Regions from separate parts of the Staphylococcus lugdunensis genome, predicted to be linked through region 2. Evidence: riboswitches for the same ligand, from Rfam matches in the RefSeq annotation. Region 2 holds a riboswitch; each other region holds the start of a gene.

Region 1 (11,278 bases), 710 kb from region 2:
TTTCAATAGATGTATTAAGGTTTTTGGCTTTACTTTTAATGGCTTGAAATGACATTTTTAAACAACTGTTTTTGAAGTTAGAGTCTGTATAGAATTGATTTACGATGTTCTCATACATCTCAATATAAGAAATATGTTGTCTGAAATCAGAAAATCTATGAATTCTGTTTGTTATAGTTTTATTACATTTTAAGATTGCGTCTTCACAGAATCTAATTTGTCTTTTGATTTCCTTCCGAACTTTTTGATTAGCTTTAGAAGTTGAATAACCTAAACATTCTAAAAGATTTTTAGATTCTTCTCCTGCTAATAGAATAGAAAAATCATCGAAATTTAAATTAGCCCATTGAATAACTTTTCTTATATATAATTCATTATATTTGCTTGTAAAAGGGCTTATACCTAAAATGACATGCCTTTTTCTCTGATAAATTTGTTTACAGTTTTTTGTTAAAAAGTCTACTTTAAAGTTATGCACATTAATCCCCCCCATTTAATTGTTAACCCATAAACATTTTACTGGTTAACAATTAAATAATACCAAATTTATATAATGTGAGCAATTACATTTGACAATAAAAATAAAATAGATAATAATATAGTTAACTGGTTAACTATTGGAGGGGAATTAAAGTGGATATGCAAAGAAAAGTCATATTAATGTTACAGAAATTTATAATTGAAAGAGAAAATGCTGATAAAAGAAGAAAGTATAGAAGAGAGAATGAAAACCTTGATTTATCTTTAACTCAATTTCATATCATAGAGTTAATCGATAAAAATGATAAAATCAATAATAAATTTCTTGCCAAAGAGTTAAATTTATCTAAACCAGCAGTTACTAAATCCATAAAAAAACTATTATCTAAGAATTTAGTGGTTGAATTGAATAATGAGGAAAATAAAAGGGAGATTTATTATAAGCTAACAAAAAAAGGGGAAAAACTTTCTTTTATACACGATGATTTACATAAAAAAGCAGTTAAAAAATACGAAGAAGTATTAAAAGTATTCGATGATAAAGAAATGGAAACAATTATTGAATTTCTACAGAGAAGTGTTGATGAACTAAAAAAAGAAGAAGTTGATTCTAATGGCTGAAATGAAAAGTAATATAAAATTATATATTCTAGGATTTTTAGCGTTTTTCGTATCACTAATTCAAAATATATATACACCTATCATTCCGAGATTACATGATGATTTTCATGTGTCTTTATTTTGGATCAATGTAACAGTTGGTGGTTTCATATTTATTGTTGCCATCATGCAAATATTGCTAGGTAAAAGTATAGATTCTAGAGATTCGAAAAAAGTACTTTTAGCAGGATTAGGAATTGTTATTTTATCTAGTTTTGTTTGTGCTATTACAAATAATTTCATTTTATTTGCGATATCAAGATTAGTACAAGCTATTGGGTGTGGAATAATTCCACTTGTAACCTTAACTTTATTGGCTAAGTTAAGTTCAGGTAATGGTAGAGCATCCGCAATGGCAAATTATCAAATATTTTTATCATGTGCTCCAGCATTGGCACCTATATTGGGCAGTAGTATAGGTGCTAAATGGGATTATATGGGGATTTTTAGTTTTTTGTTTGCGATATCAATGATACTATTTTTAATTATATCATTTACAAATATACCTAATGTTGAAAAAGGAATAGGAAAATTAACAGAAAAAGTAAATGAAAATTATTTATCTGATAAAGTTTTTATTACTTTAGTATTGTTAGGATTCTTAATATTTTTTACCTATTTCTCAATATTGGTTTATTTACCAACATTATTAAACAATATATACAATATAGGTGAAGGAATATCCGGTGTATTATTTTTACCTATTACAGTTAGTGTAATATTAGGTAGTATGTTCTACAAAAGAATTTCAAAGAAGCATGAGGGTTTAATTATACTTAAATACACTGTTATTATTTTTTCAATATTTACTTTGCTATTTGGATTGTTTAATACTTTAAGTTTAATAATTTTATCATTCATCATTTTTATACTAGGACTTTTTGTCGGCCTTGTTCCTGCCTTACTATCAACTCTAATATCTCAAAGGTTCGAAAGTATCAAAGGAAAGGTTTTAGGTGTTTTTAATTTTGTAAGATATATAGGTATGACTATAGGTGCAATATTAATTGGATTGGTGCCTCAAACATTTATGCCTTATTATTTTGCAAGTGTATCTTTAGTTCTAATCTCAATATTTATATATGCTAATACAGAAATATTTAAGGAGATGTTCAATAATAAAAAGTAATTTCATTTTATAATTTTTAAAATTATAAAAAGACAAACCCCCCTTTATAAAAAGTAGGTTTGTCTACAATCAAACCCTCCCTTATAACGGGTGGTTTTGATTAGTGTCGGTGATAACGTGGGAATAATAATTCATTAGTGAAATAAAGTTGTGAATCAATGGGTTGTACGATTTTATCGTTTTCGTGTAACCATAGTTGTAAATCATTGTAATAATCGGAGCTCATTGATAAATCATTAGTAAAACAATGGGCTGTAGCTTGTATGGTTTGTTGGTTTAATGCATCATATACATCAGTGTGCGTATAAGCACAATAAATTGCAATCGCTTCATCCAAATGTTGATGAATATAATCTATAGCTTTTTTAATGACAGTGATAAAACGTGATAATTTATCATGCTGTATTTTGAGGTGTTGTGGAGAGGTAATCAATATTAATTGACAAAAATCTGGAACATTATAATCTTTAAGAGCGAAGAAATCGACATTTAAGCCACGTAATTTTGCTTCGATTATTTCGAAATTTTCAAAGATTAACGTTGCTGCGTCTGCTTTGTCCTTCTCTAATGCATCTGTATGATAAAAGCTATTGTTCACAGGAATCAAATCACCTTCCTGATATGTAGCACCATCGGCTTCAATCATTGTTTTAACAATTGCAATACCACCGGAGCCTGGTGCCCCAGGATAGGTTAAGCGTTTTCCAATAAGGTTACGTGGACGAGTTATTGCTTTATCTTTGTTGAACATGACACCACCGTTAGTGTGCAAGAATCGTGCGAAGCCAACAACATCTTTAGCGTTAGCACGATCTTCAACTAAGTGAATAGGTTCTGTTATCGCTATATCCATTTTGTTGTTTTCAATTTCAGATAGTGCATCGAAATGCGCTTCTGGCTCAATCATATGTACGTCAAGTTGTGCGTCTGCAAACCAGCCTTTTTCAATGCCAATGATCAGCGGCATATGATCTGGATTTAAAAACCATTCTAAACCAACTGTTAGTGTATCCATTATCTTTTCTCCTCCTATTAAAATAAGCATTCACGTAGCAAAAGTGAATGCTTGTGTTTAACAAGAAAAAGATTGATATCAAAAGGACTACGCATCAATGACGCACAAGGTTCACTTTCCTACGCTGGTACTAACCATCAGGTTCAAGGGTTGAAACAAAGTTTCTCTCAGCAGCGATTACTGCACCCCCAGTGATCATTTACATATACAACATAACATAACAACATAAGTAAATAAAATTGGTATATCATAATTGAATGATGCATTGATATGACCTATTCTAAAAGTGAACATATTTATAATTTTTTTAATGTTAAGAGGGTTAAAATGTTAATAAGCAATGATTACTTGTATTATTTAACTATTATCATCGAGGTGTTCATTCTTGTAATAATACTTTGGGCGTATTTGCGTCTGAGTCGACAATGGCAATCTAAGCAGCGACGTATTTTAGTGATTAGCTACCAACTTGGTTTAATGGCAGCATTTTTAATTGAATTATTAGATGCGCTACTACCAGAGAATATATTTGGAAATGTTGTATTTGATGATTTATGGGGTTTTTCTACTATGATTGGATTGATTGAACTTAAGCGCCAACATTTTACCAAAGTATGGTGGCTTATGCCGACAACATTTTTGAGTGCTGTATTATTCATTATCTTTATACTATTAGGGCCATTAGATTACTGAACATAGGAAACGAGAGCGGATAAGCATATTTAACTATTGAACAATGCTAAAGATTCACTAATTTGTGAAATAAAGTTAATAGTTAATATGTTTATTTTTTGTTTTTGTGAAGATACTGCTAGAGAAAATGAGAAAACACTTAATCTCACGTATCTTATTTAAAAGTTGTAAAGTTTGAATAAAGTAAAACGATAAGTACACATTAATTCAATCGTAAAAAACGATAACATGGAGCGTTATTTAGTACAGACTATATTATTTTATCATTTATATATATTATAATAAATTTTGTTTATTTTAGTAGCTGAAATGATGATTATTCTTTATCATGAGTATGTTTAAAACTTGGTTTTTCGTGTTTTGAGTCATTTGAAGCATGTTGGTTTTGTCGTTTAATTTGTTTGCGCTGACTTAATGAGAGAAATATTTCCATAATTCCCAGTGCAATTGCAAAGATAGATACAATATCAATACCATTAAATAAACGTACAATCCCAACGATAATTAACATAAGCCCTAGAACGAATGAGAAATTAAAGATGCTTTTCATTTATATCACCTCTTTATCAATATTGTAACTTACGATACAAGATTTTCGAATGATAGTATTTTAAATTATCATACACCGTGTTTTTATACGAATTTTTAAACGAAAAGAATATCCATACGACTATAAGTTTCTTATTTGGAAACTTTATTTCCTTGATATTGTCATATTAGAAATACAATTTAGTTCAACTGCTAGATACAATAAATGTAAGGAGTTGTTTAATATGATTAAAATTAATAAGGTTATAAAAGCGCAGCGGACTAAACTAGGATTAACGCAAGATAAATTGGCTGCATATTTAGATATCACAAAGCCAACTATTTCAAAATGGGAAAATGGTAGTTTAATGCCTGATATTCAGTTGTTACCAAAGCTTGCAAAATTATTTAATATGAGTGTGGACGAATTATTGGATTATCAAGATGTATTAACGAAAGAAGACGCTACTCATCTATGTCAACAATTGTCTAAACAATTGACTAATCATTCGTATGGGACATTTTTAACTGCAGTGAGAGAGAGTTGTCATAATAACAATAATGAGTATTCATTTTTATTGTCAATCATTGCGTTGCTGATGAATCATATTTATTATGCTGAAAATGAGGAACAACGTCTAGATACGATTCAATTTGCACAAACATTATGCGATATAGTTGAAGAAAAATCCGATTCTGATGAACTGATAAAATATGCTAAATGTTATCGTTTAGCATTTCAGCTATATTCTGCAGACTATGGCGCCATTATCGACACTGTTCCTGATTGTTCAATTAAAGAGGGAACAGCGTTCTTTTTAGCAGATGCTTATGCACAACAAGGGAACTTAGCGAAGGCTTCAAGTGTGATTCAAGTGGATATGTATCAATCACTAATGTTAATGTCTCAACAGTTACAGTTGATATTGGTTCGTGATTTATACGAAGAAATCAGTGATATCGAACAGCGTTTTAAAGCATTGCAGCAGGGATTTAATACCAATCAATTATTTCCATATATCAATATTGGTATTAATTTGTCGCTGGCTATGTATTACTATCAACAAACTGAGTATGAGCAAGCTTTAGAATATTTAGAAGACTACTGTCAGTGCTATGAACGAGTTGTGCGAAATTGCAATTATCAGCAAGATTATTTTTTTAATGATATTGATATGTTTTTAGCAAAAATGCCGTTTGGTGAGCGATTAAATATACAAAATGATAGAGTGGTACGTGACTTTTATAGAGTCGTAGCTGACGAACAACGATTTGCAGAATTGTGGCATAATCCACAATTTCAACACATTGTGAAGCGTTTAGACTTTATATATCGCCAGGGGACTGAATAAAATGAAGAAATGGTATGTGACAATACTTTTATTAGGGATTAGTTTACTTTCAGGATGCAATTACAGTGATACACATCAAAGGACAGGTTTGGTGTATCAACTTGTTGTTGGACCTATGGATGGGTTGCTACATTATTTGGGTTTACATTTGAATCATAATTATGGATTGGCTATTGTTATTATTGTGTGCCTAGTAAGATTAATATTAATGCCACTCATGTTGCATAACCAAAAACAAATGGCAATAACCAGTATGAAAATGAAAGAATTACAACCCAAAATTGAACCGATACAACAAAAAATGAAAGCAGCAGCAACTCAGCAACTAAAAAATGAGGCATATCAAGAGTTGCAGCAGTTATATCAACAACATCAACTTAATCCTTTAACAACCATGTTTGGCTGTTTACCTATGCTAATACAAATCCCTATTTTATTAGGATTATATGCGACATTAAAATGGCCAACTTCAGGAGGAATTCTAAGTCATCCAACATTTATGTGGTTTCATCTCACATCACCAGATAGCATGATGGCTATGATTGCTGGGTTCATGTATTTTGTCCAATCATGGTTAAGTGCCAGACAAATGCCTAAGGAACAAAGAATGATGGGCTATGTGATGATGATTGTTTCCCCGTTATTTATTCTCTACATTGCGTTTCAATCTCCCTCAGCACTAGCTTTATATTGGTCTGTAAATGCTGCGTCATTAATGTTGCAAGCAATTATATCACAACGCCAAACGCATCATATTAGACAATCAAAAACAATGTGATAAATCTTTATATTATTAGGTAGACACTGTCATAGTTAAGCATGACAAAAGAAGACAGGCACTATCATTTACCAATCAACGGGATGCTAAATTTGATTCAATATTTATTATAGCTGGTATGATTTCCACAGTTGAGACAACACCACTTAGTATCAGTCGACCATATATGTGTAGTTGTTAGGTAGTAATTGAAGCAAGCGACCTCTTTATGAAAAGCAGATAGTCGAATTAATTGAGCCACAAGTTGTAAATAGCCAGAATAGATAGAATAGCAAAATATTTAACTGCAAGTTTTTTAAAAAAACATTCGATTTTAAGCAAGCGAGAATTGAATTATTAATCGTATTAAATGCATAAATATAAAATATTATGAATATACAAGGAAGTGTGAAAATTTATTTTCTAGGACATGGATCATCTTTTTGAGAAGATACATGTCTAAATTTTTAATCAAAAATCGGATGTGAGATTGTGAAAAAATAGATATAAACATTTGTTCATAGTCCGCAATAATATTTTGCATATTGGTTACTTTTAAAGACATATTATAATAAAAATTCCCAAGTTGTATAGACAAATATGCCTACAATGGCGGGGTTTTTACTTTGTAAATGCAATTTACATACTTGTCACAAAAACTTAACAATTCTCAAAAGCCTTGTGTATGTAAGCGTTGTAATATTAAATGTGAAATATTTCACAGAAATAATTATTTAAGGTATTAACAATTTTTGATAATCGTACTACACTGTCGGTGGAGGTACAAAAGAGAATAAATTAATTTGAGGGAAGAAGGTTATATTTATGAAATTCTTGAAAGTTGCTTCTTCGGAGGAAGCAAGAAAATATTTCACTAGCGAAAGAGAAATTGTATCGATCCATGACAAAGATGAAGACATCATCGATTTAGGTGCTGTTGTTCTTATGGAAGAGGATATGGATTTTGTCAACAAACTTAAAGAGGCAAAATTAGACATTCCTGTATTTGTTGTTTCCGACTACGAAAATGATAAAGATGCAGCTAACGCAGTGGATTTAAAAGAAGTAGATTTCATAATAGATGTAAACAATAGTAATTTTGAATATAATTCAAAAAAATTAGAATATGCAATTTCTAAATATGAAAACAATGTACTACCTCCATTCTTTAATACTTTAGCGGACTATGTTGAACGCGGTAATGTGCAATTCGACTGTCCTGGACACCAAGGTGGACAATATTTTGCTAAACATCCAGCTGGAAGACAATTCTACAAATTCTTCGGCGAAAATATTTTTAGAGCAGATATTTGTAACGCAGACGTGGATTTAGGGGACTTATTAATCCATGAAGGTCCAGCCGTAGATGCTCAAAAACATGCTGCAAAAGTTTATAATGCAGACAAAACATATTTTGTTATGAACGGCTCAACAACATCAAATAACATTACGATTACATCAGCAATTATGCCTGATGACTTAGTATTATTTGACAGAAACAACCACAAATCAGTTTATATTTCAGCTTTAGTTAAAGACGGTGGCCGTCCAGTTTATATGCAAACAGCACGTGACTCTTATGGTTTCATTGGCGGTATTCACGAACACGACTTTGATGAAGAATATTTGAGACAAGAAGTTGCTAAAGTGGATCCTGAACGTGCAAAATGGGATAGACCTTTCCGTTTAGCCGTTATCCAATTGGGAACTTATGATGGTACGATTTACAATGCACGTCAAGTTGTAGATAAAATTGGTCACTTATGTGATTACATTTTATTCGACTCAGCTTGGGTGGGTTATGAACAATTCATTCCATTAATGAAAAAATCTTCACCATTATTATTAGACCTTGATGAAAATGATCCTGGTATCTTTGTTGTTCAATCTACACATAAACAACAAGCTGGTTTCTCACAAGCGTCACAAATCCATAAAAAAGATAAACACATTAAAGGCCAAAAACGTTATATCAATCATAAACGTTTCAATAATGCTTATATGCAATATGCATCAACTTCACCGTTCTATCCAATGTTCGCTTCTCTAGATATCAACGCAAGAATGCAAGAAGGACCTATGGGAGAAAAACTTTGGAACGATTGTTTAACGGTATCAACAAATGCTAGAAAAGAAATCCTAGCTAAATGTAAATATATTAAACCGTTCTTACCTGAAAAAGTGAATGGTAAAAAATGGTCTGATGCACCAACAGAAGAAATCATTAGCAATTTAGACTATTGGAAATTCAATCCAGAAGAATCATGGCATGGTTTCAACGGCTATGGTAAAGACCAATATTTCGTTGATCCAAACAAATTCTTATTAACAACACCAGGTATCAACCCAGAAGATGATTCATACATGGACTTTGGTATCCCAGCAGTTATTTTGGCTAATTATTTACGTGAAAATGGCATTATTCCTGAGAAAAATGACTTAAACTCTATTCTATTCTTAATGACACCAGCTAGCGACGAAGCTAAAATGAACAATTTAATCGCTAAATTAATCAAATTCGAAAGCTTAATTGATCAAGATGCACCGCTAGATAAAGTGTTGCCAAGATTGTATCATCAAAACTTTGAACGCTATCAAGGTTATACAATTCGTCAATTATGCCAAGAATTACATGATTTCTATAAAGAACATAATACAAAAGAATTCCAGAAAAAAATGTTCTTAAAAGACTACTTACCAGAACAAAGCATGAAACCTTACGATGCTAACATTCAATTATTGAAAAACAACGCTAAATTAGTTGAATTAGACAACATCGTTGGAGAAATTGCACTTGAAGGTGCATTACCATATCCTCCAGGAATCTTCTGTGTTGTTCCAGGTGAAAAATGGAGCGAAACAGCTAAATCTTACTTCAAGATTTTAGAAGAAGGTATCAATAAATTCCCTGGATTCGCACCAGAAATTCAAGGTGTTTACTTTGAAGAAGTAGACGGCAAAATTAAAGCATTTGGTTATGTGCTAGAAAGCTAGGAAGGAGAACGAACATGGCTCAAAAGAAAAAAATGAGTGTGACTCAGTTAACAATCGTTACGGCTGTTAACATGATGGGTTCAGGTATTATCATGTTACCGACGAACCTCGCACAAGTAGGTACAATGTCAATCCTTTCATGGATTGTGACAACAGTTGGAGCAGTAATGCTTGCTTTCATCTTTGCTAGAGCAGGTTTATACAGCTCAAAAGGTGGAGGAATGGGTGGTTATGCAGAATACTCATTCGGTAAAGCCGGAGCATTCTTAACTAACTATACGTATGGTCTTTCGTTGGTAATTGCCAATGCTGCCATCGCTATTTCAGCAGTAGGTTATACAGCTGAATTACTTCACATCCATATGTCACCAGTTGCTACAGCGTTATGGACAATTTTAGCGTTATGGGTAGCAACATCATTAAACTTTGGTGGTGCAAGCATCACTGGTAAAATCAGTTCATTTACTGTATGGGGCGTTATTCTTCCAGTTGTATTCATCAGTATTATTGGATGGTTCTGGTTCAGTGGAAGTAACTTCGCATCATCATGGAACCCACATCACTTTGGATTCTTCGAAGGTATGGGTAAATCAATTTCAATTACCTTATGGGCATTCTTAGGTTTAGAGTCAGCAGCAGCAAATAGTGATGCTGTAGATAATCCTAAGAAAAACGTACCAATTGCCGTTATGGGTGGTACAATCGGTGCTGCGGTAATGTACATTATTTCTACAAACGTTATTTTAGGTATTTCACCAATTAAAGATTTAGCACATTCAAATGCACCATTCGGTTTAGCATTTAGTCATATGTTTAACCCAACAGTAGGTAGCATTGTAATCGGATTAATGATTATTTCATGTTTCGGTTCATTAATTGGTTGGCAATTTACAATTGCAGAAGTGTTTAGAACGTCTGCAGTTGAAAAATACTTCCCTAAAGTATTCGCTAAAACAATTGGTAATGGTACACCATTAATTGGTATGTTGATAATTACATGTTTACAAACACTAATTTCATTAATGACAATTAGTCCATCATTATCTAAACAATTTACCATTTTAGTTAACTTGGCCGTTGTAACGAACGCTGTGCCATACGTTCTTACTATGGCAAGTATTAAGACGATGCAGAAAGAAGCAGGTAGTGTGTCTGCTAAAGGCATGAAATGGACAAACTTTATTGCAGTCATTGCAGGACTTTACACATTATATGCAATCTACTCTTCTGGTGGTATCGCAGTTTACTACGGTGCAATAGTAACGTTTGCCGGATGGACACTTTATGGATTGATTTCCTATAGATTTGACGTAAACAAACCTCATGAAAATATTACAAAATAATTAAGATAGCTTAAAAAACGTGAATATTCTTTCCTTAACAATCCCATTAGCTGTATTCTCAAACCTCTCGCAACACGGCTATGGGATTGTTTTATTTGAATTTAGGTGTAAAATAATAGGTGTAAATATGTAAAAGGACTAGATAAAAATGAAAAAAGCAGATCATTCTGTGAGTAGAATATTAGTCATTTCTACGATAGGTGCACTGATCTTTTCCGTGGTAGGTATCTTTTTAGGTATCGTATCAAACAGTGACATGGTGTTACTTGACGGTCTGTATGCAGTGCTTAGCTTATTAATTTCTTCACTTTCTTTATTTACATCTAT
Region 2 (11,278 bases):
CACTGTAACCTGCTTATTTTTTATGGATGTTACATTATGAATTGTAAATTTAAATATGAAATGAACTCAAATTTAGGAGGATATATAATTATGAAAAAAACAATTATTGCATCATCTCTAGCAGTAGGCTTAGGTTTAGTAGCAGGAAATGCAGGTCATGATGCAGATGCGAGTGAATTAAATGTCAATACTAAAGCTGAGTTAGCACAATTAGCACAATCAAATGATCAATCATTAAATGAAAAGCCTGTACAATCAGGAGCGTATGATTTTACATTCAATTATGAAGGGACTACTTATCACTTTGCTTCTGATGGTACTTATTTTGAATGGCAATACTATCCATCAAATGGTGCAGCTGATGATACAACAATGAATTCACAAGCTCAACAAGGAACAATGTCATCATCTCAAGGTGCTGCAACTCAACAATCAACATCAGCTCAGCCAGCTCAAACTGAGCAAGCACCTCAAAGCGAATCAACACAACAACCACAAACACAAGCAACATCTCATAGTCAGTCAAGTTCAGCAAGCCAAGCTTCAAGTCATTCATCAGTTAATGTTAACAGTCACTTGAAAGCAATAGCACAACGTGAATCTGGTGGAGATATTCATGCAGTTAATCCATCATCTGGTGCAGCAGGTAAATATCAATTTATGCAGTCAACATGGAATCATGTAGCGCCATCTGAATATAAAGGTGTGTCACCAGCTAATGCTCCAGAACATGTTCAAGATGCTGCAGCACAAAAATTATATGATACAGAAGGTGCAGGCCACTGGACAACAGCTTAGGGCCCAACCTAAATTAAATTCTGAACTCACTTCATAATCATGAGGTGGGTTCTATTTATATTAAAAGATATATCAGCTATTATTTTGACTGTCTTCAATAATTAAATTTTGTATTTGAAGTTAACACATTTAAAAATGAATATGATGATATGTATCTAGAGGTATGACATGGTTGCTTTACATTTGATTAATGAGTTTGGCTTTGATATGTTAAATGTAATAGGAAACTACTAGGGGAGCCTTTATTGGCTGAGATGACGAAATTAGTCAGACCCTTATAACCTGATTTGGTTAGAACCAACGTAGGAAAGTAGCAACAATAATCTGCCATTATATTGTTTGGGATGAACTACATTTCTACGTTGAAATGTAGTTTTTATTTTTTAAAGACTTATACTGGGAGGCAATACAAGTGAAATTTTCAGATGAAATTAAACAAGCATCACAACCAATTATTGATGAAATTTATCAAGATGGTTTCATACAAGACTTATTAAAGGGAACAATTTCTAAAGAAGCAATCAGACAGTATTTAAGAGCTGACGCATCCTATTTAAAAGAATTTATGAATATATACGCATTACTTATTCCTAAAGTTACTGATATTGAAAGTATTAAATTTCTTGTTGAACAAATTGAGTTTTTAACTGAAGGGGAAGTTGAAGCACATGAAATATTGGCGGATTATATAAACGAGCCGTATGAAGAAATTATTAAAGAAAAGGTTTGGCCGCCAAGTGGAGATCATTATATTAAACATATGTATTATCATGCTTATACGCATGAAAATGCGGCCTATGCAATTGCAGCTATGGCACCTTGTCCATATGTTTATGAAGTGATTGCATTAAGAGCAATAGAAGACCCTGAATTAAACAAAGCTACAAATTTATCTAAATGGTTTGAATTTTATAGCACAGAAATGAGAGAACTTATAAATGTTTTTGATCAGCTGCTAGATCAATTAACAGAAAACAGCTCAGACGTAGAAAAACAACAAATTAAAGAAAGCTTTTTACAAAGTACGATTCATGAGAGACATTTCTTTAATATGGCATATACGAATGAACAATGGAACTTTGGAGGTTAAAAGCATGAATAAACCGAAAATTGCGCTTACAATTGCAGGTACTGATCCCTCAGGTGGTGCTGGCGTTATGGCAGATTTAAAATCATTTCATTCTTGTGGTGTTTATGGTATGGCTGCCATTACAAGCATCGTTGCTCAAAATACGAAAGGTGTTCAACACATTCATAATCTGGAAACATCATGGGTTAAAGAACAATTGGATAGCGTATTTGATGATGAGTTACCTCAAGCAATTAAAACAGGCATGATTGCAACTAAAGACACGATGGAACTAGTACGTGACTACCTTACAAAATATGCAGACATTCCATATGTCATCGATCCAGTGATGTTAGCTAAAAGTGGCGATTCACTTATGGATGATGATACTAAAAAACATTTACAGTCAACATTGTTACCCTTAGCTGATGTTGTTACACCGAATATTCCGGAAGCTGAAGAAATTACAGGTATTAAAATTGATAGTGAAGCGAATATTTATAAGGCAGGTAATATATTCATCAATGATATTGGTAGTAAAGGTGTTGTAATTAAAGGTGGTCATTCCGAAGACCCAAATATTGCTAAAGATTATTTGTTTACAAAAGATGATGTTTATACATTTGAAAATCAACGTTTTAACACTCCGCATACGCATGGTACGGGCTGTACATTTTCTGCTGTTATCGCTGCAGAATTAGCTAAAGGTCGCTCAATTTATGAAGCTGTGAAAAAGGCAAAGAAATTCATATCTTTAAGCATTGAATATACACCTGAAATAGGTCAAGGTAGAGGGCCAGTAAACCATTTTGCATACTTAAAGAAAGTAGGACTAGATGATGAATAATTTAGAAAAATTACGTGAAGATAATCCTTTAATTGTTTGTTATACGAATGATGTTGTGAAAAATTTCACTGCTAATGGATTGTTAAGTATGGGTGCAAGTCCGGCAATGAGTGAAGCACCTGAAGAGGCAGAAGCGTTTTATAAAGTTGCTCAAGCATTGTTAATCAATATTGGTACACTCACAAAAGCGAATGAAGAGGATATTATTAAGATTGGGAGAATTGCCAATAAACAAGGAACGCCAATTGTTTTTGATCCAGTAGCTGTAGGGGCATCAACATATCGCAAAACCTTTTGTGAACGTTTTTTAGCTGAAGTAGAAGTTTCTGTTATTAAGGGAAATGCTTCTGAAGTATTGACGCTTGTTGATATGAATACAACAATGAAAGGTACAGATGGAGCAAGCAATCTTGACACCATAGCAATTGCTAAAAAAGCATACCAAAAATATCAAACTGCCATTGTGATAACCGGAAAAGACGATATTATTGTTCAAGATAATCAAATCGTTCAATTATCTAATGGCTCACCATTATTAGCCAAAGTGACTGGCGCAGGATGTTTATTAGGAGGCATTATTGCCAGCTTTTTATTCGGCAACATACACCCATCATTACAACAGCTTGAAGAGGCAATAAGTTTCTATAATATCGCCGCCGAACTTGCTGAACAAAGTCCACATTGTCAGGGACCAGGAAGTTTTCAAACAGAATTATTAGATCATATGTACCAAATGACCTATGAATTATATCAACAAAATGTTAGAAGATTAGAGGTATAGAAATGTTTAAAAGTACAGATTTAAAAGTATATTTTATATGCGGTACACAAGATATACATGAAGGGAAAAGTTTAGAACAGGTAGTAACACAAGCTTTAGAGTCTGGAGTTACAATGTTTCAATTTAGAGAAAAAGGATCAAAAGTATCTCAAGACAAAGAGATAGAACAACTGGCATTAAAATTAAAGGAACTTTGCCATAACTATCAGGTGCCATTTATTGTTAACGACAATGTTGCACTTGCTTTAAAAGTACAAGCTGATGGTATACATGTAGGTCAAGATGACGCCAAAGTTGAAGACTTTTTTGAACAATTTCATGATAAAATTATTGGTTTAAGCGTGAGCAATCTAGATGAATTGAAACATTCTGACTTAACACATGTCGACTATATTGGGGTTGGCCCTATATACCAGACACCATCAAAGTCTGATGCTAGTACACCAGTAGGTCCTGAAATGATTCTAACGTTACGAAAAGAAATAGGTAATTTTCCAATCGTGGCTATTGGTGGTGTGACCGAAAATAATGCACAAGCAGTAGTTGATGCAGGTGCGGATGGAATTTCAGTTATATCAGCTATCGCTAGAAGTCAAAATATTGACAGCACTGTTAATAAATTCTTAAGTTATTATAATTAACAAAGAAATTTTTCCACATATTGTTTTCTACTGTAGTATTAGTATGATAAAATAACATCTATGTGAAATAACATAATAGAGGTGGAAAAATGAAGAAAAAAGCACTACTACCTTTGTTTCTAGGGATAATGGTCTTTTTAGCAGGGTGTGACTACTCTAAGCAAGGAAATCGCACGGGTTTCTTCTATAATACATTCGTAGATCCAATGGAAAAGATACTACATTGGTTAGGTTCAGGCATTTTTAATAATGATTATGGTTTAGCTATCATTGTATTAGTTTTAGTTATTCGGATTGTTTTATTACCGTTCATGTTATCAAACTATAAAAATAGTCATATGATGCGTGAAAAAATGAAAGTGGCCAAACCTGAAGTAAGTGAAGTACAAGAAAAAGTTAAACGTGCAAGAACTCAAGAAGAAAAAATGGCAGCTAATCAAGAAATGATGCAGGTTTATAAAAAATATGATATCAATCCAATGGCAAGTATGTTAGGCTGTTTACCAGTTTTAATTCAAATGCCAATCGTCATGGGATTATATTTTGTACTTAGATATCAAATTGGCGGTGGAATTACACACCACCCACATTTTTTATGGTTTAATTTAGTTAAACCAGATATTTGGATTACAGCTATTGCCGGGGTACTATATTTTATTCAATCTTACATTTCAACGAAAACGATGCCAGATGAGCAACGTCAAATGGCATATATGATGATGATTGTGTCACCTATCATGATTATATGGATTTCATATCAATCAGCCGCAGCACTTGGCTTATATTGGTCAGTCAGCGCCGCTTTCTTGATTGTTCAAACATACTTCGCTAACATGTATTATTCAAAACGTGCTAAAGAAGAAGTAGCACCAATGATTAAACAATATGAAAAAGAAAAAAATCAAGGAACAAAAAAAGGTAAAAACACACAAGTAGTCTCAAAAAATAATAAAAAGAAAAAATAAGAATTCATAGAAAAAGAAGTCAGTAAATGAGTTTTGTAAATTCATTTACTGGCTTCTTTATTTACAAAAATACGTATTATCGGTGTGTTTACTTAGGGGGCTAGGACATTAAGTTCTTAAACAATGTAAAAAGACAATTTCTATTAAAATTATTTGATAGAAATTGTCTTTTACCTTGTGTATTAGATAATGTACAGCTCGTTATCATTTTTGGATGATATGATGTTGCACCACGATGATGATTGAATTCATTATCTGGGATTGTTTCATACATATCGAGAAATATTATTTGTAGGAATAAGAATTGAAGTTTCCATTGGTAGTGTATAGTGTAAGTTGTCTATTCTGCTCAAACCCAAAATACGTTTATCTCGACTGCATTATTATTGATACCAATCATCAAAAAATTGGTTGATGAACTGTTTCATGAAATCATGGCGTTGTATGGCAATATTACGTGCTGTTTCAGTATGCATTAAATCCTTTAATTTTAGCAATTTATCGTAAAAATGACGTATCGCTGATGGTTCAAAGGTTGTTATTTCATCTGCTGAAGGTATTGATGAAGTTGGTAACTCTGTCCACATCGGTTCATTAAAGTGCCCGGCGAATTGGAATGCTCTAGCGATACCTATAGCACCAATTGCATCAAGTCTGTCAGCATCTCTAACAATTTGTCCTTCTAAAGAAAGGGGAATTTGATTATTTTCTCCGTTGCGATAGCTTAAATGTTTAATAATAAAAATAATTTCATTAATTGTTAATGTATCGAGATCAATAGAGTATAAAAAATTTTCTAGTTTTATTGTTGCAGCATCACTAGTCGTTAGTTTACTATCAACTGTATCATGCAATAGACTAGCTATTTCAACAATATCTATACGTTGACATTGCTCTGCTTTAGCGATTTTTAATGCTAAGGAAGTTACTCTTTCAACATGTGCAATATCATGGCCGCTATAATCATGAGCATGAAAATCCAACATATATTGTCTACATAAATCAAGTTGCGCTTTTAAATTCATTATATACTCCTTTAAATCTCTTCAGATATAATTAAATATATTAGCTCATATAGTACTGATTAAAGCTAAATGTAAGCTACATTCAACAGGCAAGCTTATCATTAAAATGATGTGACTTGTGTCATAATATTGGGGATAATAATTGAGAAATACCCTCTTTAAATTTAATAATTAAGCCACGTTGATTATAAAGTTCTTGTGTCAATTTATAAGAAACTTTCATATCTTCTATAAAGGCTGTTTTCAATTGATGTGCAACATCCACATCGTAAATAAAGGCATTTACTTCAAAGTTAAGTGTGAAGCTTCGATGATCCATATTTGTTGTTCCAACACTAGCAATTTCATCATCGATAACAACAGTTTTGGAATGTAAGAAACCATTGTCATACTGATAAATGTTTACGCCAGCTTCTAATAGAGAGGCGACATTTTTTAATGTAGCCCAATAAACGAATGGATGATCTGGCATACTTGGTATCATTATATTAACTTCAACACCCCCCAGTGCTGCGATTTTAATAGAGTCTAAAAAGGCTTGGTCAGGAATGAAATATGGTGATTGTATGTAGATTGATTTTTTCGCAGATGAAATCATTTTTAAATAACCATATTTAATTTGTTCCCAATCTTCATCTGGTCCACTAGAAGCAATTTGTACACCTTTTTGGCCTCCTGAATTTACATCTGGGAAATAACGATCACTGTACTCAATATTGTCACGCGCAGCTTGAGAATTCCAATCAAGTATAAACCTTAATTGTAAGGCGTTTACAGAATCTCCTTCTAAGCGTAGATGTGTATCTCTCCAGTAACCGAATTTTTTATATTTTCCAATATATTCATCGCCAACATTAAAACCACCAACATAACCAATTTTGCTATCTATAACGACAATTTTACGGTGGTTACGGTTATTCATACGCAAGTTAATCAATGGTAATTTAGAAGGGAAGAAGGCTTCAGCTTTGCCACCTTTGTTTCGAAAATGCTTTAAATCTTTCTTTCTAAGCCCACGTGAACCCATATCATCGTATAGCATTTTAATTTCTAATCCTTCATCCAACTTATGTTCGAGAGCTGTCAATATCTTATGACCCAAGTCATCACTTTTAAAAATGTAATATTGAATATGTATATAATCTTTCGCATGATTGATATCATCAATGAGCGAATCGAATTTTGTTTTGCCATCTGTAAATATTTTAATAGTGTTGTCAGTAGTTAGAAAGGCAGCATTATTATACAACAACATACGCACCATATCTTTATATTTAACAATTTGATGATTCCCTTTAGAAAAGTTGTCTGATTCTAAAGCTCTCATCTGTTCACCAACAATCATTTCAAGACCAATTTTATTGTTTTTATTTAATTTAAATATTTGTTCTCGCTGAATTTGTCGACCTAAAAGTAAATAGAGTATGAAACCTATAATAGGAAGAAATACAAGAACTAATAACCAAGCCCAAATTGATCCGGCGCTGCGTCTTTCCATAAAGATGATTGTAAAGGCAAAGATAAGGTTTAAAATAAAAGCACTAATTAAAAATATGTTTATTAGTAAATTAGAATGTGCCAAAGTTAATGAAAAGAATTCAACCATATAGAACCTCCTAGCCTAACATTTTATGTTTGTCACAATATTAAATGAATAATACAATTGTATCATGTAGTTGATAAATATCATATTGTAATTGTTAAAAGTGGTTGAATTTGCTCATTGTAATATACAATAATTAGTAAGTAATTGAATAAAGGGGTGTTTACCTTGAACGAACAAGATCATGCACATCATTCTAAAATTGTAAAAGCAAATTTAAAATCTAGATTAAATCGTATAGAAGGACAAGTGCGGGCAATTAATCGCATGGTTGAAGATGATGTTTATTGTGATGATGTGTTAACACAAATAAGAGCAACACGCTCAGCATTAACGAGTGTAGCAACAAAACTATTAGAGCATCATATGAAAAGTTGTATCATGGATAAAATAAACGATGGGCAGGAAGTTGAAGCGATGGAGGAATTGCTAGTTACATTTCAAAAGATGCTAAAAGACTAGGAGGAGAAAATTGTGGAAAAGCGATTAATTTATATTACAAATGTGACTAATGAAGACGACTTGGAAAACTTACGAACAAGGTTATTAGAGATGATTGGTGTTAATGAAGTAGTGATCAATTTTGATGAACGTGCAGTTAATGTTACTTTCGAAACATCAACTAATTTAAATGCACTTGAAAAAGAAATATATGATGCTGGCTATCATGCTATAGATGATTTATAAAATAATTTCAAATAAATTTTCAATTCATGTAGTAAACGACAGCTAATTAGGGTAGTATGTATGTGAAAGGCCATATAACGAGGTGAAATTATGAAACAAGTCGATAAAATTCAAAACATGGTTAAATACTTAACATCGCTAGGTGTAAATATTAAGAAAACAAAATCTCGTTTAGACATAATGAATACTTTGCCAGCCTCAGCAACAGTCACTCATAAACTAAAGTAACATGTCACTTTTATTCAAAGGTTCGAGTGCGTCTTTAAGTCGATTTACATTGCTATAAAAAGGAATATTGGATATCATTCCTAGAAAAACAAGCCAGAAAATGAGTTTATACGCTCATTTTCTGGCTTTGAATTTATGATTGTTATTCTGATTTTCACTCAAATGTGAACTCATGGAATAAACTAAGACAAAAGTAAACATGGTTTCTTCATATTGATAATTGAATGTAAGAAAATTAATAGAGAAGAGCTAAACTATGAACTAAATATTGGCAGTAGCTGACTGGATTGAAAATAAGCTTATAGCAAGCTTTTTTCAAATTTAGTTAACTTTACTGGGGGACGGGACTACAAATTCATAATAAATTCTGTCCCGCTCCTTTCTTTACTTTGTAATTTAAATCTGAAACCTCTCTATTTAAGCTTTATTGAAGACTTTGATACGTCATGGTAGTAAATGGATAGAATAACACCGATACCAGCCATTAAACTCCAAAGAGAGCTACCACCATAGCTAATAAAGGGTAGAGGAATACCAGTAATAGGTAATAGCTGTATTGTCATACCAATATTTTGAAGAATATGAAATACAATCAAAGAGATATAACCTACGATGAAAATTTTACTAAAAGGAGCTTCTACTCTAATTGCTAAACGAATTAAATGAAAAATTAAAAGTAAAAAAACAAATAGTAAAATTACTGCGCCTATAAAGCCCATTTCTTCACCTATGACTGAGAAAATAAAATCCGTGTGATTTTCAGGAATATAAACTTCACCATGATTATAGCCTTTACCAAATAGCTGTCCTGAGCCAATAGCTTTTAACGATTCTGTTAAGTGGTAGCCATCTCCACCACTATATGAATAGGGGTCTAACCAGGAATTAATACGACCCATTTGATACATCTTAACACCTAAAGACTTTTCAATTACAGAAGGTGCGTATAAAATGGCTAAAATAATGCTACTTCCAAACACAATGACAGAAATAAACAAAGGTGCTAACAATCTCCATGTAATACCACTAACCAACATTACTCCAGCTATAACAGCACATATAACAAGTGTCGTACCTAAATCATTTTGTAATAAAATGAGCGCCATAGGAATAATTGATACACCTATTATTTTGAAAAATAAAACTAAATCGGATTGTAGTGACTTATTGAATGTAAAACGATTATGTCGTTCTACAATTTTCGCTAATGCTAAAATTAATACAATCTTCATAAATTCTGATGGTTGAATACTTACTGGTCCAAAACTATACCAACTCGATGCCCCGTTAATCACAGGTGTAATAGGCGTTTCGGGTAAAATTAGTAAACCGATAAGCAATACACAAAAAATAAAATATAATAAATATGTATTTTTTTTAATTTTTTTAGGTGAAAAAAGCATGATAATAAGAGCGATGAAAGCACCTAAAATATAATAAATAACTTGTCTTATACTAAAATTGGCACTATATTGACCGCCACCCATTGCTGAACTAATGAGTGTGACACTAAAAATGGCTAGTATAGTTAAAATACCTATGAGCACCCAGTCTATTCGTTTGAGCCAATGTTTATTAGGCGTTTGACGGGATGAATATTTCATTTGTAACTCCTTAATTTCGTTAGTTTCTAAATTGATTATACAATGATTTTACTGTAGATTAAAACATTTGACTATAGAATATCTATGATAGCAGCTAGTTGCACAACAACGTGTTGTAAATCGTTTTAAAAATGTTACAAAATTTTCGGATAACCTTTATATCATCAAATGCATTCAACTCATGTTTTATGGTAATATTAAGTTTCAGAAAGTAATCTTTAGAGGATCGTTAAGTCGCATATTTTGTGTGAATACTGTATAAACAGTAATGAATTTAAAGGTATTCATTTTATACTTTGACCTGGTATAACGTATTGAATTGCTTAATGTTGAATCAATATTGGAGGAATACATAATGAAAAAAGAAAATATTTGTATTATTTATGGTGGTAAAAGTGCGGAGCACGACGTTTCAAAGCTAACAGCACAAAATGTATTAAATGCTATTGATAAAGAAAAATATTTAGTGGACATTATTTATATAACAAATGATGGTTTATGGAAAAAGAAAGGTAACATAACAGCAACGATTGAATCTCCAGAAGAACTTACTTTAACAGATGTTGAGCCAGAAGATATTACTTTATTATTAAAGCAAAGTAGTGCTGGTGAAGCATATGATGCAGTATTTCCACTATTACATGGACCTAATGGGGAAGACGGTACGATACAAGGTCTGTTTGAAGTATTGGATATTCCATATGTCGGAAATGGCGTGTTAGCTGCTTCAAGCTCAATGGATAAGCTCGTAATGAAACAATTGTTTGAGCATAGAGGGCTACCACAATTACCTTATATTAGTTTTTTACGCAGTGAATATGAAAAGTATCAAGGAAATATCATTAAATTGGTAAAAGACAAATTAGAGTATCCTGTTTTTGTTAAACCGGCGAATTTGGGATCAAGTGTAGGTATTAGTAAATGTAACGATGAACAAGAATTAAAAGCTGGCATTGCCGAAGCATTTCAATTTGATCGCAAATTAGTAATTGAACAAGGCATAAATGCCCGTGAAGTAGAAGTTGCAGTT
Region 3 (11,278 bases), 740 kb from region 2:
CGATAACTAGGCTTTGGCCAGTAATAAATTTTGCTTCTTGTGACGCAAAGAATGTTACCGCATAACCAATATCTAAAGGTTCGCCTAATTCATGTGTAGGAATAATTTTACGTGTGCCTTCTAAATAAGCTTCACCTTGAGCTTTTAATCCGTCAGTTAATACATTTCCTGGTTGTACAGCGTTTACAGTTATACCATATTTCGCATACTCTAGTGCCGCACTGCGCATAAAGCCTAATTGACCTGCTTTAGAGGCACCATAGTGCGCCCAACCAGGGTAGCCAGTAATTGGCCCAGTAACAGAAGAAGTAATGATGACACGACCATAACGCTGTGCTTTCATTACTTTTAACACAGCTTGTGTTACAAAAAACATACCTTTTAGATTAATATTTTGAATATAATCCCAATCTGCTTCAGTCAATGATTCGATATCAATTTGTGGGTATACACCTGTGTTTGATGCCAGAATATCAATGCGTTCATATTTAGCAACAATTTGATCAACGACGTCTTTAACTTGGTCATGCTGTTTGACATCTAACTCAATGAAGTCTCCGTTCAATTCACGTGCCGTTTCTTTACCACGTGTGTCATCAATATCCCCAATAATCACTTTAGCACCTGCTTGGGCTAATGCTGCTGCAATGCCTTTGCCAATACCATTAGCACCGCCAGTAACGAGTGCAATTTGATTTGTTAACTTAAACATTCCATCACCTCATGATTAATTAATTTTCACTCTCTCTATTCCATCAAAAAGGTGATCTTAAACCAATTAAATCATAAATGCTATTTGACAATACAAGGCATGACTATTCTGGTAGGTTAATGTTGTTATAACGTTTTTCCAATGTTAAATATAATTCTCGTACATAGCGATGCGCTTCATCTAATGATAAATGTGGCTGTACTTCGTCATAGCGTGTCTGTTGCTCATGAGATAAATCTTGCTTAGTTACGCGTGTATATTCTCTTGAGATAAATGTAATTAAATGTTCGTAATACTCAGTTTCAAAATGATCACACTTAATTAAGTGAATAAATGAGTGAAGTTCACCCTGATTGTTTATAAATACGCTATTTACAATATCAATTTCAGTTTGCACGTCATTTTTAAATGAGAGAAGCGGTGAAAGCACAATGAGATAAAAAAATAGTAAAGCAAAGATTAAACCAGCTATAATCGTCCAATTATCTGGAAATATGGTTCCATGGACAAATATATTATCTTTATTATTTTTTAAATATATATTTCCTAAATAAGGCAATATAGCAGATATTGGTATGGTTGGAAACATGATTAAGACAAATTTCCAATAATCTTTATTAAATCGTTTAAGTTTTGTATATGTTAAATTTGAAAAGCTATCGTTTGTCAATACTTCTTCCATGGTTAGTGACCTTTCTTATGTATGGCGTAGTAGTTTTATTATATATAAATATTGAAGTATAAATTATATGAAATAATTTGTTGTTTATTTAGACTGATATAAAATTAGTTGTTCAAGTGCTATTTTGAAAAGTTTTTTCAAAATACTAAAAAAGATTGATAATAATTTTCTGCGACATTATAGTATATGTGAAAACGAACCCCTATACATACAATGTGGTTCTTGCTTATTGGGAGGAGTGTAAACAGTGAACAAAGTTTTTGAGAAAGCACAACAATTTGGGAAATCGTTTATGTTGCCTATTGCTATTTTACCTGCTGTTGGATTATTACTTGGCATAGGAGGTGCACTTAGTAATCCAAACACAGTCAAAACTTATCCAGTATTAGATGTAGCCATACTACAGAATATTTTTACATTAATGTCTAGTGCAGGAAACATTGTCTTTCAAAATTTACCAGTTATTTTTGCGATTGGTGTTGCTATAGGCCTAGCACGTAGTGATAAAGGGACGGCTGGACTAGCTGCATTGATTGGCTTTTTAATCATGAATGCCACCATGAATGGGATGCTAGTCATAACTGATGGTTTAGCTAAGACAACGGAGCTTGCAAAGCATGGACAAAGTATGGTGTTAGGGATTCAAACGATAGAAACAGGTGTTTTTGGTGGGATTGTTACAGGTATTTTGACGGCTTATTTGCATAATAAATATAATAAAATTACGTTACCTGCTTATCTTGGTTTCTTTAGTGGTTCTCGTTTTGTACCTATTGTCACAGCGATAAGTGCTATTTTTCTTGGCGTTATCTTGTTTTATATTTGGCCTACAGTGCAAAGTGGGATTTTTAATGCGGGCGGTTTAGTTGAAAAAACAGGCGTTATTGGTACATTCTTCTTTGGTTTTATTTTAAGATTACTTGGTCCATTTGGGTTGCATCATATTTTTTATTTACCATTCTGGCAAACAGGTCTTGGAGGTTCATTAGAAGTTGGAGGCCATATGGTACGTGGTACGCAGAATATCTTTTTAGCACAGCTAGGAGATCCACATGTCACACATTATTTCTCAGGTATTTCACGCTATATGTCTGGCCGTTTTATTACGATGATGTTTGGGTTATGTGGCGCGGCATTGGCCATTTATCATACGGCTAAACCACAACATAAAAAGGTTGTTGGTGGATTGATGTTGTCTGCAGCATTAACATCATTTTTGACAGGGATTACCGAGCCGTTAGAATTTAGTTTCTTATTTGTTGCGCCAGTATTGTATTTAATTCATGCATTTTTAGATGGCTTGGCCTTTATGATGGCAGATATTTTTAATATCACGGTAGGACAAACATTTAGTGGTGGGTTTATCGATTATATTTTATTTGGTGTTTTACAAGGTAATGATAAGACAAATTATCTGTGGGTCATACCTATTGGTATTGTGTGGTTTGTCTTATATTATGTGATTTTCAGAACATTGATTACTGTTTTTAACTTTAAGACACCTGGTCGAGAAGATAAAGAAGCACAACACACAGTAGCTGCAACAGAGCGAGCTGAAACAATTGTCCAAGGGTTAGGCGGTAAAGAAAATATTGAGATCGTAGATTGCTGTGCAACGCGGTTGCGTGTAACACTTAAAGATGGTGACTTACTTGATAAATCCACACTGTTAAAGACCGATGCCAAAGGTGTAATTGTTAGAGGTAACGGCGCTCAGATTGTATACGGTCCTCACGTTACGACAATTAAAAATGAAGTTGAAGAATTATTAGAACAATCATAGGGAACATAGTTCAAAATATGCTTTTTCATAGTTAAATATGATATATATAATATGATTTCGAATGGGAGCGGGGCAGAATTTATTATGCATTCTGTCCCGCTCCCCGGCAAGGTTGACTAGGATTGAAACAAGCTTGGTATCAACGTATTTTCAATCCAGTCAACTACTGCATGATGTTCCAGATTCATTCTCTCATAATGTCATTCTATATTGTGAGTCCACCATCAACATATAGAACTTGTCCTGTCATAAAACGGCTCCAATCACTTGCTAAAAACATTACAGGGCCAGCAATATCATCTGGGACGGTATAGCGACCTAAAGGTGTTTGCTGTATCAATTGTTGTTTAAGCTGTTCTTTCGTAGCTAGTGTATTATTTGTTGGATAGACAAGGCCAGGAGCAACACAGTTTACGCGAATACCATACTTACCTAAATCTATTGCTAAATTTTTGGTGTAGGCTTCTAGTGCACTTTTAGCTACATTATAAGAATGGTAAGGGACGATAGGCCGTTTAATTAAATTTGTTGTCATATTAATAATTGAAGCTGCTTGTTGTTGCTTTAAATAAGGTAAGGCTGCTTGTATCACATTATGCGTATACAGCAGTGCGCCCTCAAATTGTGTCGCGTAATCTTGCCAATTCATCTCATCTGCGACTTGACGGGTTTCAGCATTAAATTCGAATGGACGAAAGGCATTGTTTACAACGCATGAGAGTTTGCCATAATTATTCTGTATATAATGCATCATCTCATCTACTTGTTGACGTTGATTGATATCTGCTTGTATCGCTTCAGCAATACCGCCATGTGCTTGACATCGTGACACAGTTTTTTGTGCCGCTTGTGTATTGGATTTATAGTTGATAATAACGTGTGCACCGGATTGAGCACATGCTTCTGCGATGGCACTGCCAATACCTCTACTTGCACCAGTGATGAGTATGACTTGGTCTTGTAACGTAGTCATCATCATTCCTCCTTCTTTGAAAATTAAATTTCATAATCGACAAAATGTTCACTGCTGGATAATAATGGTTGTTCAATATCGACAAAGCTTAGTAAATCGCGTAAGTTAAAGCCACCATCATGATGCCAACCAGCTTCCGGTAAAGTCATTGTTTCAAGACTTGAAAAACGACAGACACCTACTTGAGCCAGTGCTTCAGACCACTGAAACATTTTTTCAGTCGCAGCTGCAATGCCAACCGTTTGTAAATATGAACGATAAGGTGTGAGCAGCTGTGTTAGCTGTGTAATGTTGGTAAATGGCATAATTCTAACAAATCGATTTAATGGACTTGGTAAAAAGGTTAATTGTTTATGGAAGGTGACAATCCATGACGCATGAGCACCTTTAAAAACATGTATATCATCAGTAAGTAAAGCTTGCGTCTCTGCTTGTTGTAACCAATGTGATCTGGTCATACTATCTTGTAAATTGAATGATTGAACAGGGAAAAGTTGTTCAATTTGTTGTAGCTGATGTGCAATCATTTGAGCAACTTGTAGAGGATGATAGTTGCCACCCTGTTGTATAAAAATCATTTGTGGTGAATAACAGCCTTGCTGATCATAGTTAGCAATTTCCCGGGCAATATTTCGAGTTACTTGCTCTACTTTATTAGGAGATAATGTTTCATTGCCTATTAAGGCTAAGCTGACCTTTTCGCCATAAGCTAAGAAACGTTTAGTCACGGGAATTCGTTGAGCAATGGCAGACAGAACATCATTATTGCCGTAACCTAAAATAACGTCTGATTGTTCAATGGCAATACTTTCTAATTGTATCTCGCCACCAGGCCAATAAATGACGGCAAAGCATTGAGCAATAACAGGATCGATTTCCGCAATAATTTCTGCGAACCAACTAGCTAAAAAGGGTTCAGCATGCGGTAATTTACAAATGCTACCAGATTTCACTAATAAGCTACTAATAAAGCTCCATAATGGTAGTCCTGGTATATTGCCAGACCATAAATGGGTGATGAGTGCAGGACTAACGGCCTTAGTATAACCCCCTTTATGATTTGGAATAAACTGATTAAGTATTTGTGGGTTAGGTAAGTCTTCCGCGATAAAACGATGTAGTTGATGCTTCCGGAAAGTCATTAAATAACGCGTTAGCCCAACCTTTATTTTGTCAAAAGGATAACCCGTTGATTGCGGTAAAATTTCTTCAGCTAATTGACGCCATTTAGATGTGCGGTCTAATAATATCTGGATGGCGTGATCAATTACGTCAATGATGTCATTAATCGTATATGCTTGTAAATGATATCTGGCCGATTTAATTTGATGACACACGTTAGTTAATTGAGATTGTGTTAAGTCTGGAACTTTCACGGTATAGTTGCCCACTTGAATTGTTTGATAATGAATGTCTTCAGCCTTTAGAAAAGGGACATAGCCAAGTTGTATGGTCACGTTAATCCTCCTTTATTTCATCGTGTTTAAAAATGACTCAACAGCTAGGGAGCAACCTTTAGCTAAAGCGCCTTCAGTGCGTCCATGTAAGATAAAGCCATCATTTCGTGCTTCACCAATATCTTCCATCATAATTGCAGCAACAGAATTATAATTAGCTAAGTCATAATGAATTAAGACACCTTTTTCTCCATTTGGAACAGGTTCTAATGTGAGCGGATTAACAATTCTACTACGACACCAATGAGGTCCGTGCTTGATTGAAGGTGACACCGCATTGCCATCATCATAAAATTGCGTACTTAATTCTGTGACACCATACATATTGATACATTTATCTTTTGGCACACCAAATCGTTTTTCTAATGTGCTATAAAATTCTGATTGAGGTACATCGCGAGATTGATTTTTATAGCCTCCAGTATCAAAGATAAAGCTATCTTTAGGTAGTTTAAAATAAAGGCCGTGGTCAGCTAAATAATCCAAGAAATGAACCAAACTATAACTTGCGCCTAATAATGCATAAGGTGTTCCTTGTGCTTCGGCATGACGTAAAGATTGCACCACTGACTCAAATTGAATGCCCTGTTGATTAATAAATGTGTCACTAAGTGAGGTTCCAAATTGTTGTTTAACAACCTCTAAGTAATGCGCTAAAGATGAATGGGGCATATCATTAGGGCTAGGGAATAAGATACCCATATCAATACGTTCTATCTGAGGCATGACCTTTTGCTTAAAAAATTTCGTCATAGCTAAATCATAAACATCTAAATCTAGATGATAATTTTTTCCTTTGATTCCGCGTGTCGTACCGCTTGTCATAAAGACATATGCTGCATCTTCTGGAGGAATCGCACTAAAGGTCGCTTGTTTAAAGGCGTCTATAGGTACGGCAGGAATATCTTGCCATTGACGCACAGTTTGAGGTGTCTTGCCTTGGGCGATACAAAATTTTTGATAGTCTAAATTATGATTAAATTGAAAGTTAAAAAGCGTGAGCGCCATTTGTGGAAAATCTTCTGATTTACCGTCAGTAATAAAGTTAGTCATCTGTTGTTTTATTTGTGTAATATCCATTGGGACAGCCTCCTAAGCATAAATAAAAAGCAGGATACACCATCATATAATGGTACATCCTGCTCAGCGGTAATTAAATCTAATCACTTTCCTACGTTGGTATTAGCCATATCAGGTTCAATGGTTGAAGTAAGTTACTTCTCTCAGCAAGATGCACCCATAGTGATGTATAATATTGGAATACTTTTATTATATTGAAGATAGATCGTGTATGCAAAAATAATTTTGACATTGTATTTTAAATGAACTATATTTTAAGTAATGCAGATATAAGTACTAGGGGTGTTTTCGAACTGAGATGGTGTCATCCAAACCCTTTGAACCTGACCTAGTTAATACTAGCGTAGGGAAGTATATAGGATGCGGGATATATATACTTTTTTTACGAGGTTGAGACAGGAACAGCTTATGCTTTCGGAACCAAAAGTTCTGAAACTAGATTGTTGTCTCTCTCTTTTTTTGTACTTTTCTGCTCAATGTTATCGAAGGAGTAGAGTAAGAATGAAAAGATTGACGTTAGCAGATATTTTAGTCACCGTATTAATTAGTTTTATTTTTGGAATTATTTATAAAATGGTAGGCTTAACCGTTGCCGCATTAAAACCACTAGGATTGCATTTAGACCAAATTGCATATGGTTTATGGTTTATCGCGGCGATTGTTGCTTTTCTTATCATTCGTAAACCGGGTGTTGCCATTTTAGCAGAACTTGCAGCTGGCGCAGGAGAAACAATATTATCTGGCGAGTTAAACATGTCAATCATCATGCACAGTCTTGCACAAGGTCTTGCATGTGAATTGATTTTCTTAATTTTTAAATATAAGTCAACGAAAGCATCTGTTGCCATGTTGGCAGGGGCAACTGCAGGAATTTTTACCGTTCCTGTCGATTGGTTCTTTAATTATTTAGGCAATATGCCGTGGTGGAATGTGATATTACTTTATGCGATTCGCATTTTAAGTGGAACCATTTTATCAGGATTATTTGGCTATTATATTGTCCTATCACTAGAGAAAACAGGTGTTACACGCTTGTATCAATCATCGACGAAAAAAGATATCGATTCGTTATAAAGATACAGTGATAACTTTAATTATTAAAAAGAAAGTCTGGGACATCATTATGTTTTAGGCTATAAACTATATATTGTCACTAGTTGACTGGGTTGAAAATACGCTGGATACCAAGCTTTTTCAATCATCTAAAACGCTGGATTATTATATAATAGTAAAAGTCACATCGTATAAAACAGGCTAAGAAAAAGATTCTAAAATAATAGCACAAAGATGATTTATATCAAACCATCTCTGTGCTTCTTTTATATATAACACTTAATATTGTGTATCCCCAACTTGCTTTGCTTGATGAATTTCTTTTTAGAAATTCTCTTTGTTGGGGCCCCGCCCCAACTTGCTTTGCTTGGTGAATTTCTTTTTGAAATTCTCTTTGTTGGGGCCCCGCCCTAACTTGTCAGAGGTATTGACGTCCTAGACTGTGAAAAGTTAGGCTTTGACGTGTTGTTTAGGTATAACTAAGAAAGCTACTATAAAGGCTGAAATGACCATACATGCACCGACAATAAGGGCGATAGTTGCTGCCATATGAGGTGTGTGGTTTATCTCTAAAGTTGAATAAACAGTTGTTACTACAGCGATACCGAATGCGGCACCTAATGTAGAGGTCATTTTAATGATACCTGAAGCCATACCGACCTTAGATTCAGGTGCATTAGATACTGCAGTTGATAGCGCTGGTGTGGCGAAGAAGCCCAATCCCAGTCCTATAAAAGAGAAACCAATAAGAGCAATGATGTAATACAGGATATGTGGTAAGAAGTTTAAGGCAAGCAACAAAATACCTACACTAATTGATATTGGACCAGCCATCAATGGGATTTGTGGGCCTTTTTTTTGCATAAAACGCTCACCAATACGTATCATTAATAGACTGCCTAGCATATAAGGGATAGTAATCAGTCCAGCTTGTGCTCCGGTTAAACCTAAGCCCGCTTGCGCAAAAATATTGAATAAAGCAAGTGAACCAATCACGGTATTTACTAATAAATTGGCAATTGTTGTTCCAATATAGACCTTGTTTGAAAATAAACTAAAGTCGATAAAGGGATGCCGTTGTCGTTGTTCGTAAAAATAAAAGATAAATAACGTGAGTACAAATATAATCATCAAGGTTAAAATGATTGGGCTTAACCAGCCAATTTTTGATCCTTGCGTAATCACTACATTGACACTGACCATCATGATTACAAAGACAATGATACCGATGACATCAAAGCGTTTACCATCGCTAGAACGATCTTTGGATTCAGGTGTACCACGCAATAAGATAATTGCGATAAACGCAAAGATGATAGATAGGATAAAAATCCAACGCCAACCTACATAAGTTGCAATAGTACCAGCGAATAATGACGCTAAACCTGTACCACCATAAGAGCCAAATGACCAGAAACTTAAAGCTTTTTGCCGTTCTTCACCAGTAAAAAATTGATTAATTAAAGCAATTGTAGAAGGCAATAAACAAGCTGCTGACAATCCTTGTAAGACACGTCCTGTTAATAATAAGATAGGCATGTTTGAGATAATGAGTGCTAAAGAACCAATAATGCTAAGGATTAATCCGATGTTGGTCATTTTGACACGTCCTAATTTATCAGATAATCCGCCTGCTACAACGATAAAGACGCCTGTAAGTAATGAGGTTAAGCTCACTGCTATATTAACTACACTCATGTCTATTTTATAGTCATGTTGCACATGAGGTGCAATATTCAATAATGATTGTGCAAAAAGCCAATACGTTAAAATACCTAATATAATTCCAATAATAAGTTGTTTACCTTTTTGATATGAATTTGACATACTCATCACGACCTATTCCTTAATAACTTGATGCTCTGATGCGGTTTGAGCTGCAATACGACCAAATGTAAAGATATCAGCTAGTGCATTACCACCTAATCGGTTACCAGCATGTATACCTCCTGCAACTTCACCAGAAGCATATAAACCTTGAATGACTTGGCCATTAATATCGAGTACTTGAGCACCTGTGTTAATACTTAAACCACCCATGGTATGATGCACGGCAGGTTTTCGTGGTGTTGCATAGAATGGTGCTTTTTCAATTTTAAGATCAAAGGCATTTTTACCAAAATCATCATCATGTCCTTTGTCGACAGCAGCGTTATAGCGCTCTATTGTATTGATAAATGTGTCAGGATTTATATTTAATTTTTCAGCTAGTGCCACTAATGTATCAGCTTTAACGAGTGTGCCGTCTTCAAGCTCATGATTAATCTTATCTTCAGATGTATTCATTGCGAGTTCTTTAATATTCGCATCTGCAATAATGTAGAATAAGCCGTCAGGTTGTTCTAAAGCAGCTTTGGATAAGACGTCACGACTTTCAAACTCATTGACAAAACGTTTACCATCTTTATTGACGAAGATAAAGTTTGATGGTGTCACGATTAAGCCAGTAAAGAGTGCACCTGTTTTCGGATCGGAAATAGGCATCATTTGTGTGAAGCCCATGCCTACAAGTTGCGCACCTGCTTGAGCACCTAAGCGAATACCGTCACCAGTAATGGCAGGGGAATTAGTAGTTTTAATATCATCAGGTATGTTATCCCAATACGTATTGTATTGTTGGAGCATTTTCGTATTAGCACCAAAACCACCTGTAGCAAGAATGACACCGTAACGTGCGCGAATATGCACTTTGGCACCATTTGCTTTACGTGCTTCAACACCAACCACTTTATGGTCTTCAACAATCAGTTTTTCAGCTGTCGTTTCTGTAAAAATACGTCCGCCGTTTGTTTTAACATAGTTACTTAACGTCTCTATATATTCTAAACCTTGTGCTTTCATAGGTTTATGGCCACGACGCCATAACGCACCTACAGGCATATCAACGAAAGAACGGTCAAAATGAACACCTTTGTCTGTCAACCATTTAACAGATGTTAATACATTGTCTGTTAATGTTTTAACTAAATCATATTGTCCAGAAATCTCTTCTCCGTATTTATCTGTGCGCTTACCACCAAGATAAGTTTGTATACGATGTAATTCGATTGAATCAAAGAGATAAGGTTTCTCTTCTTCTGTAGCGTTCAAATAGTCTTTGATTTGATCTTTCACTTTGTGGAAATCTTCTAGGTAGTCCTCAGCAATGTTTGCTTCGTCTAATGATAAGAGTTCACGTAATGTATCTCTTTCACCAGCGAGTGCAGGGAAGCGATTTTGCCATTGTGGTTCTGGTGCGTTGACTTGGCCACCAGTTCGAATTGTATTACCACCAATAGCAGGGAATTTTTCCAACATAATAACCTCTTTGTTATTATCCAAAGCTGTAGCAGCTGCACTTAATCCAGCACCACCCGTGCCAATTACAACAATATCTGTCGTTTCTTCTATTGTTTCATTTGACCATTGCACAACAGGTTTTGGTCTAGCTCGTAAAATATCTGGATCTTCACCAGCTTGAGTGATGGCATCGGCTATACCATCAATAATACCTTGGCTGGTTACGGTAGCACCTGAAATGACATCAACATTTAATGTT

Evidence for each region. A riboswitch is a leader RNA that binds a small molecule or an ion and turns the genes downstream of it on or off. The one in region 2 is predicted to bind thiamine pyrophosphate.
Region 1: it holds a riboswitch for thiamine pyrophosphate, as region 2 does, so the genes downstream of both, AL499_RS07870 (ABC transporter substrate-binding protein) here and tenA (thiaminase II) in region 2, are expected to answer to the same signal.
Region 3: it holds a riboswitch for thiamine pyrophosphate, as region 2 does, so the genes downstream of both, AL499_RS07750 (LuxE/PaaK family acyltransferase) here and tenA (thiaminase II) in region 2, are expected to answer to the same signal.

Annotation. Positions count from the first base shown of each region.
Region 1 covers NZ_CP014022.1:1,672,593-1,683,870, forward strand. The annotation lists gene AL499_RS07855 (tRNA-dependent cyclodipeptide synthase) at 1-478, opposite strand, end outside; gene AL499_RS07860 (MarR family winged helix-turn-helix transcriptional regulator) at 640-1,101, shown strand; gene AL499_RS07865 (MFS transporter) at 1,103-2,269, shown strand; gene AL499_RS07870 (ABC transporter substrate-binding protein) at 2,370-3,284, opposite strand; TPP riboswitch at 3,384-3,484, opposite strand; gene AL499_RS07875 (hypothetical protein) at 3,612-3,977, shown strand; gene AL499_RS07880 (tripartite tricarboxylate transporter permease) at 4,294-4,527, opposite strand; gene AL499_RS07885 (helix-turn-helix domain-containing protein) at 4,751-5,857, shown strand; gene yidC (membrane protein insertase YidC) at 5,859-6,635, shown strand; gene speC (ornithine decarboxylase) at 7,440-9,608, shown strand; gene potE (putrescine-ornithine antiporter) at 9,623-10,951, shown strand; gene AL499_RS07905 (cation diffusion facilitator family transporter) at 11,100-11,278, shown strand, end outside.
Region 2 covers NZ_CP014022.1:2,380,665-2,391,942, forward strand. The annotation lists gene AL499_RS11135 (transglycosylase family protein) at 91-798, shown strand; TPP riboswitch at 1,021-1,124, shown strand; gene tenA (thiaminase II) at 1,211-1,888, shown strand; gene thiD (bifunctional hydroxymethylpyrimidine kinase/phosphomethylpyrimidine kinase) at 1,893-2,714, shown strand; gene thiM (hydroxyethylthiazole kinase) at 2,707-3,495, shown strand; gene thiE (thiamine phosphate synthase) at 3,498-4,136, shown strand; gene yidC (membrane protein insertase YidC) at 4,226-5,101, shown strand; gene AL499_RS11165 (HD domain-containing protein) at 5,485-6,126, opposite strand; gene cls (cardiolipin synthase) at 6,248-7,732, opposite strand; gene csoR (copper-sensing transcriptional repressor CsoR) at 7,898-8,191, shown strand; gene csoZ (putative copper chaperone CsoZ) at 8,204-8,416, shown strand; gene AL499_RS12585 (Lmo0850 family protein) at 8,507-8,644, shown strand; gene AL499_RS11185 (FtsW/RodA/SpoVE family cell cycle protein) at 9,058-10,248, opposite strand; gene AL499_RS11190 (D-alanine--D-alanine ligase) at 10,604-11,278, shown strand, end outside.
Region 3 covers NZ_CP014022.1:1,640,127-1,651,404, forward strand. The annotation lists gene AL499_RS07725 (SDR family oxidoreductase) at 1-712, opposite strand, end outside; gene AL499_RS07730 (hypothetical protein) at 816-1,394, opposite strand; gene AL499_RS07735 (PTS transporter subunit EIIC) at 1,642-3,177, shown strand; gene AL499_RS07740 (SDR family oxidoreductase) at 3,383-4,153, opposite strand; gene AL499_RS07745 (acyl-CoA reductase) at 4,174-5,607, opposite strand; gene AL499_RS07750 (LuxE/PaaK family acyltransferase) at 5,620-6,687, opposite strand; TPP riboswitch at 6,759-6,858, opposite strand; TPP riboswitch at 6,956-7,054, shown strand; gene AL499_RS07755 (ECF transporter S component) at 7,189-7,761, shown strand; gene AL499_RS07760 (MFS transporter) at 8,191-9,567, opposite strand; gene AL499_RS07765 (NADH-dependent flavin oxidoreductase) at 9,580-11,278, opposite strand, start outside.